Regions from separate parts of the Mycobacterium sp. IDR2000157661 genome, predicted to be linked through region 2. Evidence: riboswitches for the same ligand, from Rfam matches in the RefSeq annotation. Region 2 holds a riboswitch; the other holds the start of a gene.
What was found. A riboswitch is a leader RNA that binds a small molecule or an ion and turns the genes downstream of it on or off. The one in region 2 is predicted to bind S-adenosylmethionine.

Region 1 (6,248 bases), 400 kb from region 2:
GAGGTGGGTTGCACGCCGGAGAAGACGACGCGACGAGAGGGCGTGTTCATGATGGATCAATCCTGTCACGCGGCCGACCGGGTCTAGCATCCTGCTTCGTGCGACGTTTCCTGGCGCTCGGGGCCGTGACGGCCGCGTTGGCGACGCTGCCCGGTTGTGGCGCCGACTCCCCCGAGGAGCAGCGTCCCGCGTCGACGGCTGTCGTGATCGTGTCCGGCGGAGATGCGACCAGTCCGTTCACCGGCCCCGACCAGGCCTGCGCCACCGGTCTGGCGGCCGGCAACACCGACACCGCGCTGCGCGAGTACCTGCTGGGTAAGGGCTATGCGGTCTACACCTCGCCGGCGATGGCGGGCCGCGGCCAGGTCGTCGACCAGACGGGGTTCGGCGCGTTCGGAGTGTGTCCGGTAACGCTGCCGGAGAACATGACGGTCAACTCCACCGGCAGCATCGACACCGCCGGTGAACACCTGGGCCGATTTCTGAACTGGCTGCATACCGACAAGGGCATCGCCGAGGTCGATTTCGTCGCCCACTCGATGGGCGGGCTGTACTCCCGGGCCGCGATCAGGGTGCTGGCGACCACCGACGCGCCGGTGAAGGTCCGTTCGCTGACCACGATCGGCACGCCTTGGCAGGGCTCCTACCTGTCGGACTACGCCAACGGGCTGGTGCCGCTGACCGTCTGTCAGGGCGACCGGTTCTGCGAGGACGCCATGAAGACCTTCAAGGACCGGGTGATCGAACTGATGGCCGGCTCCGGCCGGGAGGTCAACCGCGCGTTCCTGATGGGCGAGGACGGCTGGAACGAGTTCCAATCCGGGGTGCTCGACGACATCCCCGTGGTGCTGATCGGCGGCAAGCGATTCACCGGGGCGGGTCAGGCGAATCCGACCGTCTGGCCCAACGACGGCCTGGTCGCCCTGCAGAGCGCGTTGGCCGAGGGCGTCGGCGACCCGGTGCTGCCGCACCGACGGTGTCACACCTTCGACGACACGCACAGCATCTACGTGTCCGATCTGGCCGGTCTGGACTGGCAGACCGCGCTGACGTGGGATCCGCGGGTGTTCGACGTGGTGCACCAGGCGATCGAGAACGCCCCGCAGGCGCTCGACGGCCCCAACCGCGAGGGCTGCCCGACGAACTGACCGGCTGGCGCCGGCCTACTTGCGGTACCGGCGGTATCGCCTTAATGTCGGGCTACATGACCGAACGCGCACCGATCCACGCCGGATCCGGCGAACCGATGCTGTTGCTACACCCGTTCATGATGTCTCAGAACGTGTGGAAAGACGTCGCACCGATGGTTGCCGAGACGGGCCGCTACGAGGTACTCGCGCCGACCATGCCCGGCCACAACGGCGGCGTCAAGGGCCGGTTCTTCCTGGACACCAACGAACTGGCCGACGACATGGAACGCCGCATGGACGCGCTGGGCTGGGACACCGCCCACATCGTCGGCAACTCGCTGGGCGGCTGGGTCGCCTTCGAGTTGGAGCGGCGCGGCCGGGCCCGCACGCTGACCGGCATCGCCCCGGCCGGCGGCTGGCACCACTACAGCCCCGTCAAGTTCGAGATCGTCGGCAAGTTCGTGGCCGGCTTTCCGGTGTGGCTGGGCGCCAAGGTGCTGGGTCCGCGCGCGTTGCGGCTGCCGTTCATCCGCCAGCTGGCGTACGTGCCGATCAGCGCCGGCTCGGACCGGTTGAGCGACGAGGATCTGCTCGTCATCATCGACGACGTCACGCACTGCCCGGCGTACTACCAGCTGCTGCTCAAGGCGCTGCTGCTGCCCGGCCTGCTCGAACTCGCCGAAGGCAAGTGCCCGACGCATCTGGTGATCTGCGAGAAGGACCGCGTGCTTCCGCATCCGCGGTTCACCCGCCATTTCACCGACCACCTACCGCAGACCACCGAGATCACGCACCTCGACGACGTCGGGCACATCCCGATGTTCGAGGCGCCGCGCCGGATCGCCGATGTGATCGTGGAGTTCGTCGACCGGTACGCGACCTCACCGCCGCAGACCGCGCTGGGCGGCTAGAGCTCGGTCACCGGCGCAGCCGTCGCGCCTTCCAGCACCGAGTTGAGCGTCTTGCTGGGCCGCATCACGGCGGTGGTCTTCTCGGCGTCGGGATAGTAATAGCCCCCGATATCGACCGAACTTCCCTGCACCTCAGCGAGTTCGGATACGATCGCGTCCTCGTTCTCGGCCAGGTTCTTGGCCAGATCGGCGAAGTGGTCGGCGAGTTCCTTGTCATCGGTCTGCTCGGCGAGCTCCTGGGCCCAGTACATGGCCAGGTAGTACTGGCTTCCCCGGTTGTCCAGCTCACCGGCCTTGCGGGACGGGCTCTTGTTGTTGTCCAACAGTTTTCCGATCGCGGAATCGAGCGTCTTGCCCAGCAGGGTCGCGCGCTTGTTGCCGGTCTTGCGGCCGAGATCCTCGAAACACTCGCCGAGCGCGAGGTATTCGCCGAGCGAATCCCACCTCAGGTGGTTCTCCTCGACCAGCTGGTGCACGTGCTTGGGAGCCGAACCGCCCGCGCCGGTCTCGTACATGCCGCCGCCGGCCATCAACGGCACGATCGACAGCATCTTGGCGCTGGTGCCCAGCTCCAGGATCGGGAACAGGTCGGTCAGGTAGTCGCGCAGGATGTTTCCGGTCACGGCGATGGTGTCCTGGCCACGGACGAGCCGCTCGAGCGTGTACCGCATCGCCCAGACCTGCGGCATGATCTGGATGTGCAGGCCCTCGGTGTCGTGGTCCTTGAGGTACTCCTTGACCTTCTTGCGTAGCTCGACCTCGTGCGGGCGTTCGGTGTCGAGCCAGAACAGCGCCGTCATGCCCGAGGCCCGCGCCCGGGTGACGGCCAGCTTGACCCAGTCGCGGATCGGCGCGTCCTTGACCACCGGCATGCGCCAGATGTCGCCGGTCTCGACGTTCTGCGACATCAACACCTCGCCGCTGTCGATGTCGACGATGTCGGCGACGCCGTCCTCGGGAATCTCGAAGGTCTTGTCGTGGCTGCCGTATTCCTCGGCCTTTTGCGCCATCAGGCCGACGTTCGGGACGGTGCCCATCGTCGTCGGGTCGAACTGGCCGTGCGTCTTACAGAAGTTGATCATCTCCTGGTAGATCCGGGAGAACGTCGACTCCGGATTGACGGCCTTGGTGTCCTTGGTGCGCCCGTCGGCGCCGTACATCTTGCCGCCCAACCGGATCATCGCCGGCATCGAGGCGTCGACGATCACGTCGCTGGGCGAATGGAAGTTAGTGATGCCGCGCGCCGAATCCACCATCGCGAGTTCGGGCCGGTGCTCGTGGCAGGCGTGGATGTCGTTGATGATCTCCTCGCGCTGCGAGGCGGGCAGCGACTCGATCTTGTCGTACAGATCGGACATGCCGTTGTTGACGTTGACGCCGAGTTCGTCGAAGAGCTTCTCGTGCTTGGCGAACGCCTCCTTGTAGAACACCTTGACCGCGTGGCCGAACACGATCGGGTGGCTGACCTTCATCATCGTCGCCTTCACGTGCAGCGAGAACATCACGCCCGTCTCGTAGGCGTCCTGCATCTCGCGTTCGTAGAACTCGCACAGCGCCTTTTTGCTCATGAACATGCTGTCGATGATGTCGCCCTCGTCGAGCGCCACCTCCGGCTTGAGCACCATCTCCTCGCCGCCCTTGGTGGTCAGCACCATCTTGACCTTGCGATCGCGATCGAGCGTCATCGACTTCTCGCCGGCGTAGAAGTCGCCGCCGCGCATGGTCGCCACGTGTGTGCGCGACGCCTGCGACCACTGACCCATGCTGTGCGGATGCTTGCGGGCGTACTCCTTGACCGCTTTCGGTGCGCGGCGGTCGGAGTTGCCCTGCCGCAGCACCGGGTTGACCGCACTGCCGAGGGCTTTGGCGTAGCGCTCCTTGATCTCGCGCTCCTCGTCGGACTTCGGGTCGCCCGGGTAATCGGGCAGGTCGTAGCCCTTGGCCTGGAGCTCCTTGATGGCGGCCAGCAGCTGCGGCACCGAAGCGCTGATGTTTGGCAACTTGATGATGTTGGTGTCCGGAGCGTGCGTGAGCTCGCCCAGCCTGCCCAGGTTGTCCGGCACCCGCCGGTTGTCGTCGAGGCGGTCGGAGAACTCGGCCAGAATGCGCGCCGCCACCGAGATGTCGCTGGTCTCGACGTCGATGCCGGCCGGTTCGGTGAAGGTGCGGATGATCGGAAGGAAGGCGTAGGTCGCAAGCAGCGGCGCCTCGTCGGTGAGCGTATAGATGATGGTCGGCTGCTCGTCACTCATATGGCGTTCTCCCGGCTCGGTCTGGGTCAGGTTCGCAAAGCTCCGCGTGTGGCGCAGCTATCAGTATCGCTACGAACACGACGCTACGCCCGCCCCGGGGGTGGCGGTTGACCACGGTGTCGCTCTCGCGACGGCAACGAGTGAACGCCCCGTGCTGGCACGTTCCCGCCGACGTGGGTTACTCTTCTTTCCGGTCATGAGCGCCAGCGACAAGCCCCGGCTTGCTGGCCGGCAACCCTCCAACCGCGGTGGGGTGCCCCGGGTGATGACCAGGTTGAGTACCCGCTGACAGGCGGTTACCGGCAAGCGCGGGTCCGTTGAGACGGGCCCCCAGACACAGATGGAGGTTCGTTTCGCATGAGCACGCCGGAAGATTCGACCACTCGCTGGGCGTTCGAGACCAAGCAGGTCCACGCCGGCCAGACGCCCGACGCCGCCACCAACGCGCGGGCGCTGCCGATCTACCAGACCACGTCATACACCTTCAACAGCACCGACCACGCCGCGGCGCTGTTCGGGCTCGCCGAGACCGGCAACATCTACACCCGGATCATGAACCCGACGACCGACGTCGTCGAGCAGCGCATCGCGGCGCTGGAGGGGGGCGTGGCCGCGCTGTTCCTGGCCTCCGGGCAGGCCGCCGAGCACTTCGCGATCCTCAACCTCGCCAACGCCGGCGATCACATCGTCTCCAGCCCGCGGCTCTACGGCGGCACCTACAACCTGTTCCACTACACGCTGCCCAAGATCGGCATCGAGGTCAGCTTCGTCGAGAATCCCGACGACATGGACTCCTGGCGTGCCGCGGTGCGGCCCAACACCAAGGCGTTCTTCGCCGAGACCATCTCCAACCCCCAGATCGATGTGCTCGACATTCCTTCGGTCGCCGCGGTGGCCCACGACAACGGCGTGCCGCTGATCGTCGACAACACGATCGCCACCCCGTACCTGATCCAGCCGCTGAGCCACGGCGCTGACATCGTCGTGCACTCGGCCACCAAGTATCTGGGCGGCCACGGCGCGGCGATCGCCGGTGTCATCGTCGACGGCGGCAACTTCGACTGGACGAACGGCAAGTTCCCCGGATTCACCACCCCCGACCCGAGCTACCACGGGGTGGTGTTCGCAGAACTCGGCCCGCCCGCGTATGCGCTCAAGGCGCGTGTTCAGCTGCTGCGCGACCTGGGTTCGGCGGCGTCGCCGTTCAACGCCTTCCTGATCGCGCAGGGTTTGGAGACGCTGAGCCTGCGCGTCGAACGTCACGTGGAGAATGCGCAGCGCGTCGCCGAGTACCTGGACAGCCACGACGACGTCATCTCGGTGAATTACGCGGGGCTGCCCAGCTCACCGTGGCATGAGCTCGGCAAGAAGCTGGCGCCCAGGGGCACCGGTGCGGTGCTGGCTTTCGAGCTGGCCGGCGGCGTCGACGCGGGCAAGGCGTTCGTCAACGCGCTGACGTTGCACAGCCACGTCGCCAACATCGGTGACGTGCGCTCGCTGGTGATCCATCCGGCGTCGACCACGCATGCGCAGCTCTCGCCCGAGGAGCAGCTGGCCACCGGTGTCACGCCCGGCCTGGTGCGGCTGGCGGTCGGCATCGAGGGCATCGACGACATCCTCGCCGACCTCGAGCAGGGTTTCGCCGCGGCGAAACCGTTCAGCGCGGCGGACGCCGCGGATCCGAACACCACAGCGGCGTTCTGATGACAATCTTCGACGTGGAAGCCGACGTGCCATTGGTGAGCCTGCCCGACGAGGGCGAGATCGGTGTCGTCGACATCGGCCCCCTGACACTGGAGAACGGCACGGTGCTCGACGACGTGTCGATCGCGGTGCAGCGCTGGGGTGAACTGTCGCCGACCCGCGACAACGTGGTGGTGGTGCTGCACGCGCTGACCGGTGATTCCTACATCACCGGGCCTGCGGTGCCCGACCACCCGACCGGCGGCTGGTGG
Region 2 (6,248 bases):
ACCTGCAGGCCCGCATCGGCGTAGAGGGCGTGGTCCCAGAAGATAACGAAGTAGATCCCGGTGGAGACGATCCCGGTCCCCCAGGTCCAGATCGACTTGCGCACCGCGAACCATACCGAGAGCGCATACAGCACGACGGCGAACACTTCGGGCCACCCCGACGGGCCATAGCCTCCCAGTAGCTTGAACTGGTAGACGGCTGCTAACACCGCCGTCGCCCCGACGAAGGACATGCCGGGGAGGGTAGGACGAAATCTGCGGATGACGCCAGGCCGCCGGTTCGCCGGGTCGTCACTGGCTGTTGTCCGCTCGTTGGCGGCTCCCACCGCACGATTAGACCATGCGGCAGTGACGGGGTTGTCGGTTGCCGAAATAGAACTCGGTTTACCTCGACGGGTCGACCTCACAACAGCCGTTTCGCGGCTTGCTGATCTGAGGCGCGTCGCACTGCGCGGTCGACCGCCGTGCTGTCACGCCGGGCCGTCACGCTCAACCGCTGTGCCTCATCCCGGTTGTCGGCGAGCGCATGGACCCGCGCCGCCAGATCGCCGAGTGCCTACGGCGGCGATCTCGGCATCGAGTTCGTCACGGCGCCGGTGTAATTCGGCCAGCCGGACTTCGGGCTGGGCTTCGGTTCCGTGCACGATCTGGCGCAGCAGCTCAGGCAGCAGTCTGGCCAATGCCAGTGCTGTGTTTTTTGGCGTTTGGCGAGGAATAGATAGACGTCAGAACTCCCCCTCCGCCGGCGTGCTGGCCGACGAAACACGGCACCGGGTGCTGAAAGCAATCAAGAAGCACTGGTCGCAGCGGCAAGCACCCGACCGAGCCGGGTGAACCGGCAGCAACTCGCCCACCTGCTCCGTGCGGCGCGCACAGTCGCAGGTGATCCGAAAGTCCTTGTACTGGGGTCACAGTCGATCCTGGAATCGTTCGATGAAGACGGCACTTCTTCCGGAGGCCACTGCCTCCATCGAAGCCGATATTGCGTTTCTTAACGATCCAGATCGGCAATGCGTGGTGTCTCACGTCGTGTCATCTGAGTTCCGTCTCAGATTCGTGTCATTTCTTCGGAAGCAGCCCAGACGGCCCGGCTCGGTGGTTCAGGCATTGGTTCGGAGGTAGGCCGCGAACCCTGGAATGGTGAACCGAAGCTTCCCGTGTCCAACCGCCTCGATGTAGCCCCGGTCGATCAGCTGCTGCCGAGGCCTACTCACAGCTGTGGTCGCCACACCGAGTTCGGCGGCGATCGCCGCGCGCTCCACCGGCCCATCCCCGACTGCTGCCATAGCTGCCAGGAACCGCTGCTGCTCGGACGTGACGCGGGCCAGACGGGTGCGGAACAACCCCCTCATGCGGTCCTCAATCTCCTCCTCGGCCCGCCGTACGTGGCCGATCTTGATCGTGCTCCCTGAGTTGGGTCGTGCGACCTCCCACGTGGCATCGCCGATCAGCTGCACCTTGTGCGGGTAGCCAGCAGCGAGCTCGATTGCCGCGATGATGGCCTCGTCAGTCCATGTGACCTCGTGATGCTGTGCGGGCAACCGGATCGCCTCGGCAACGGCAACCTCGCTCAGCAGACCGAGTTCGACGAACCGTGACCGCTCGCCGAACGTGGCTGCCTCGGTCACCGCCGGCGGCAACGAGGGCAACCCGGCAGCGATGACCGCGACCGGAGTCGCGTCCGGGGCACCATCAAAGTGCTGCAGCCCGATCAGAAGACTCTTGCGGTCTCCCAACTGTGCTTCCTGGAACTCGTCGACGAACACGACCAGCCCCTTCGCGTCGTGGTTGCGGCCGAACCGGCCCGCATCCTCGAGCAACTTTTCGAGCACCGCCGAACCCGGCGACAGCTTGTCGTCGGCGGAAAGGGTCGCGCCGACCTTGACACCTGGGATCCCAAACTCGACCTGGACCTGGGCCAGTCGGTGCAGCAGCGCGTTCGCCCGCTCCCCGAAGGAATGCTCCTTGACCGCCACGCTCAACTCCTGCGCCAGATCGGGCGACATCGGACGGTCATCACGTCCAGTGATCCACGCGGTGAGGAACCCCTCAGAGATCGCGTCGCGCTGAGCCATGCGCAACAACGAAGTCTTCCCCAGGCCCCGCGGAGCGTGGAAGGCCAGCAGCGGTCCGCCGGAACGCCCAAGCATGCTCAGCCGTGACACCTTGTCACGGATCAGATCGCGCTCGCGGCCGCGGCCGGCCAGGTACTCCGGCAATGAGCCGGGTGCGTACGGGCTCGGCTCCATCGATCCCACCTTACGCATAGGTCTGTATAACTCACCCCGAAGTATACGGACCTATACGGCGGTCGGACGACCAGCGTGGTGTCGAAACCATTTTGCGCGGCGCACGCATTTCAAGGTGTAGGAGAGCTTTACCGGCAGTTCCCTACGGCGTGACCCAGCAGTGAAACAGCGGCATCCCCTCCCAGGGACCGCCGCGGGCGACCACGACGACGGCATGCGGTCGGTCGAAGGTGACCTCGACGCGGTGGATGGTGCGCTCGACGAACTGCGGGGCGCCCGTCGTCATCACCAAGGCTGTGACGGCGGCGGCCTCGAACCCGTTCTCGTCGTGGGCCGTTGTGGCCGCCTGCACTCATTTGGTCGGCCCGGCGAGTTCAGACACAGCCTCTTTCAGTGACGCGGTGACGAGGCTGGCGGTGTCCGGGCGGGTCGTCGTCGTCCACGTGGAATCGTCATTTCGGCCAATGGTTTTGCGCTGACCGCACGTCACGCACTCGGTGGTCCAGTCGCCCGGCATCACGCAGCACCCGCCCAGTGCGAGGTCCGGCCGGCGGTCTGCTTCCTCGAACAACTCTGGGGTGGGCATTCCGTGGACCTTGTGGTGCAGCGCGGTCGATCCGCATCGGCCGCAGGCGGGACTCTCGTTCGTCATGGCTGGCAGGTTAGCTCGCCGCACCGACAGCCAGGCCGCAGAGAGATTTGAGCCGATGTCAGCCCGCAGAAGTAGCCTGCACACAGCTCTCGAGCGGACGACTGTTCGGGTACCTGGCCCGTCGTCCCGGCAACCGCGCCACCATCGCACGGTGCCCCAGGGGAAGAGCCGGCACCATCGGGGTGCAAGCGGTGGACGTTCGGGTGCAGCGTCGCCGGGACGGTGAGTGATGAACAGGTCTAATAGTGCCGCGGATGACGCGGTGCGAGAACGCGTTACGCAGCTGTCGGTTCATATCCCCTGTGGGCAGATTCGCGGTCCGATCGGACCGTTGCAGCGGTCGGGGTCCACCTCGTACGGCCGCTGGCAGTCCTGCGTCGACGAGGATGCACCGCAGAAGTGGGCCGGGTGCGACGTTTCTCGTGAATTCGATCTGTGCGTCATCTGTTTCAGGGCCACCGCGGGCGGCACGTCGCGCTGGGCGTGGCTGGCCTGTGAGGACTGCCGCACCATCAACGACCGGATCGGATCGCGTTGGGGGTTCCGACCCTTCGCCCTGGGCAGGCATAGCCTGATGAACGGCGTCGGCGTCGCGCTCAGCAGCACCGAGGAGGCGCAACGGGAGCAGATCGACAGACTCGTCGAGTTTGTCCGGAGCCGTGATGGCCTGAGGGGTTGGCACAGTCGCGAGTACGCCCGGTTGGCGAGTCGCTTCGACCCACTCGCCGATATTCCGCTGCGAAGATGGCAGGAACAGTGGCCGCCGGGACGAGACGCATCCGAAGACGCTTTCACTCGGCTCTTCGGCGGGTCCTGGCCGCTACCGCCGATCTGAACCCGGCACCCATACCCCTTCATCTTGCCGAGCAACGGTCACAGTGCCCCGCGGGCATCGCTTTCCGCCAGGGCTGGGCGTCGCGGAAGGTCTTCGCGGGCTGGGCGATGAATGACCGCATCGAACGTTTCCGACGGCGACAAGTTCCCCTCCATCGCCGTGTCGGTTCATCGCAGCCGTTTGGCGGCCTCCTGATCGGCGGCGCGTCGGACGGCACGGTTGAGCGCGGTGGTGTCGCGCCGGGCCGCCACGCTCAACCGCTGCGCCTCGTCCCGGTAGTCGGCGAGAGCGTGCACGCGGGCCGCCAGATCACCGAGGGCTTCGGTCATCTGCTGCCGGTCCTCGGCGACGGTTGACCGGATATCGGCGTCGTCGCGAAGGCGACTGCTTTCCAGCGCCGCCAAGGCCTGGCGGTCCTCGGCGATCTGCCGTGCGCTGGCACCGATCTCGGCGAGTTCGTCGCGCAGATCGATCGGCACGATGTAGAGCCGCGAGGAGGCCCAGAGCGGGATCTGTTCGATCTCGGACGCGATCTTGGCCGCGCAGTAGGCGAGCGTGCCCTCGTCGCAGGTGATCATCGTGTTGGCGGTCGACGTGTCCTCAGAGTCCATCGGATCGACGTGCAGTCGTGACTCAGCTCGCTCGCAGAGGGCCCTGTAGGCGTGGAAGTCGTTGACCGCGTCTTGCGTCGAGAGATACACGACCGCGACGCCGCCGACAACGATCAGGAAGAGCGCGACGCCTGTCACCGTGAAGGCGGACACTTCCGAGGCGGCGCCGATGACCGCGAATACGGCTGCCGCCGCGGCCGCGCACCACCCGCTTACTTGTGTTCTTTGCCGCGTGTGGATTTCATCAGGCGGATCGACCTCGTCGGGCCGCGGCAGCCGTAGGTCACCCCGGTACCGAGCGGCCACGAACGCGACATACTTCCGATCCGCGGCTGTCTTGGGCGCGACGTTGGTCAACCGCTCCCAGTGGGACGGCATGTTGGATCGCGCGAAGACGTCCTTCGGCCTGATTGCACCGTGCGCGCTCTCCGCCGTCCCCTCGGCCATACTCGTTCCCTCCCGCGGACCACGGTAGCGGGCGTTGGTGACAGTTGGCCGCCGCCGCGATGATCAGCCGGCCGCGGCATAGCTGTCGGTGGTCACCCGCATAATGCGGTCACCGGGGTTCAACTGATCGGGGGGAGCACGTGACCAGTTCCAACGCGGGCGAGGCACCGCGACCGCCCGGACGCAGATAATGCGAAGCCGCAGTTATTGCGTATCCGCAGTTTATGCGGTACCGTGACGTGTGCCCAACCGATACGCACGGATCCGATCCGAGCTCGCCCGCGCCGAAAAAGCCGATCCGGCAACCGCGCTCACGCATCTTCGGGCCGTGCTCGACGACCTCGGCCGGCTCATCGACGAGACGCTGGCTGACGCCGTCGTCGACGCCGAGCTGTCCCTTCGCGCGGCAGCGGACAAGGTCGGGCTGACCGAGAACGCGATCGGCCCGCGGCTGGCCACCACCACGAAGCTGGGCGGCTACGCCGCCGATGGTCGGGTCAACGCCAGAGGCGTCATACGCGCCCGCTACGACAAGGAGACCGGGAACGCACCACCGCCTGCACCGACGCCCGACGCGAAACCCATGCAGTTCAAACGCCGCCGACCGACCACCTGAGTGAGAGGACCTCCCATGTCGAACCCCGATCGCACCCTGCTCGTGTTCCTGCTCGACCGTTCGGGGTCGATGCAGTCCATCAAGTCCGACGTCGAAGGCGGATTCGCCGCGTTCGTCGATGAACAACGCAAGGCGCCCGGTGACTGCGCCGCGACACTGGCCCAGTTCGACACCGAGTACGAGCTCGTCTACCACCGGGTCCCCGTCGGCGAGGTTCCGGCGCTGAACCTGCAGCCGCGGGGCGCCACGGCACTGCTGGACGCGATGGGCAAGCTCATCACCGATACGGCCGCACAGCTCGACGCGACGCCGGAGTCCGAGCGCCCGGGCACGGTGATTGTGGCGATCATGACCGACGGCCAGGAGAACTCGAGCCGCGAGTGGACGCACCCGGCGATCAAGAGCCTGGTCGAGCAGCAGACCAAGCACGGCTGGGAGTTTCTCTACATGGGCGCCGACCAGGACGCCATCGAAGTCGGGGCACGCCTGGGCGTGCAGCGCGACAAGTCGGTCACCTACGGCAGGGGTAAAGCCCGCGATGTCATGGCCGCAACCTCGGCCAACATCAGCCGGCACCGCGCGGCCAGAATGCAGGACCCTGCCGCCGTCATGGACGGTTACTCCGGCGAGCAACGGGCCGACCTCGCGGACGGTTAGCGGTCAGCGCGTCGGGGGAATCTTCTCAGACTCCCTTCGGTATTCGCGCTAAAGCGCCACTTCGCGCACGGGCAAACTTTTATAGTCGCGGAATGGAGCCCCCGTTCTATTTTGTGCGCGATAGAGCATCAAGTGCGGCGCACCATTGGGACTACTTGAGGAACCGGCGGGCGACAGCGTT

Region 1: linked by a shared signal. The riboswitch ahead of K3G64_RS03190 (bifunctional o-acetylhomoserine/o-acetylserine sulfhydrylase) and the one ahead of K3G64_RS05080 (hypothetical protein) in region 2 are both predicted to bind S-adenosylmethionine.

What each region holds. Positions count from the first base shown of each region.
Region 1 covers NZ_CP081006.1:475,216-481,463, forward strand. The annotation lists gene trpS (tryptophan--tRNA ligase) at 1-50, opposite strand, end outside; gene K3G64_RS03175 (alpha/beta hydrolase) at 99-1,148, shown strand; gene K3G64_RS03180 (alpha/beta fold hydrolase) at 1,205-2,041, shown strand; gene K3G64_RS03185 (NADP-dependent isocitrate dehydrogenase) at 2,038-4,293, opposite strand; SAM riboswitch class IV at 4,486-4,608, shown strand; gene K3G64_RS03190 (bifunctional o-acetylhomoserine/o-acetylserine sulfhydrylase) at 4,651-5,997, shown strand; gene metX (homoserine O-acetyltransferase MetX) at 5,997-6,248, shown strand, end outside.
Region 2 covers NZ_CP081006.1:871,951-878,198, forward strand. The annotation lists gene pnuC (nicotinamide riboside transporter PnuC) at 1-233, opposite strand, end outside; partial or broken gene K3G64_RS05055 (DUF3375 family protein) at 476-659, opposite strand; partial or broken gene K3G64_RS05060 (DUF6036 family nucleotidyltransferase) at 831-1,008, shown strand; gene K3G64_RS05065 (ATP-binding protein) at 1,101-2,249, opposite strand; gene K3G64_RS05070 (hypothetical protein) at 2,392-2,601, opposite strand; gene K3G64_RS05075 (hypothetical protein) at 2,602-2,901, opposite strand; SAM riboswitch class IV at 2,987-3,098, shown strand; gene K3G64_RS05080 (hypothetical protein) at 3,164-3,736, shown strand; gene K3G64_RS05085 (hypothetical protein) at 3,904-4,794, opposite strand; gene K3G64_RS05090 (hypothetical protein) at 5,036-5,410, shown strand; gene K3G64_RS05095 (vWA domain-containing protein) at 5,426-6,067, shown strand; gene K3G64_RS05100 (TolC family protein) at 6,160-6,248, shown strand, end outside.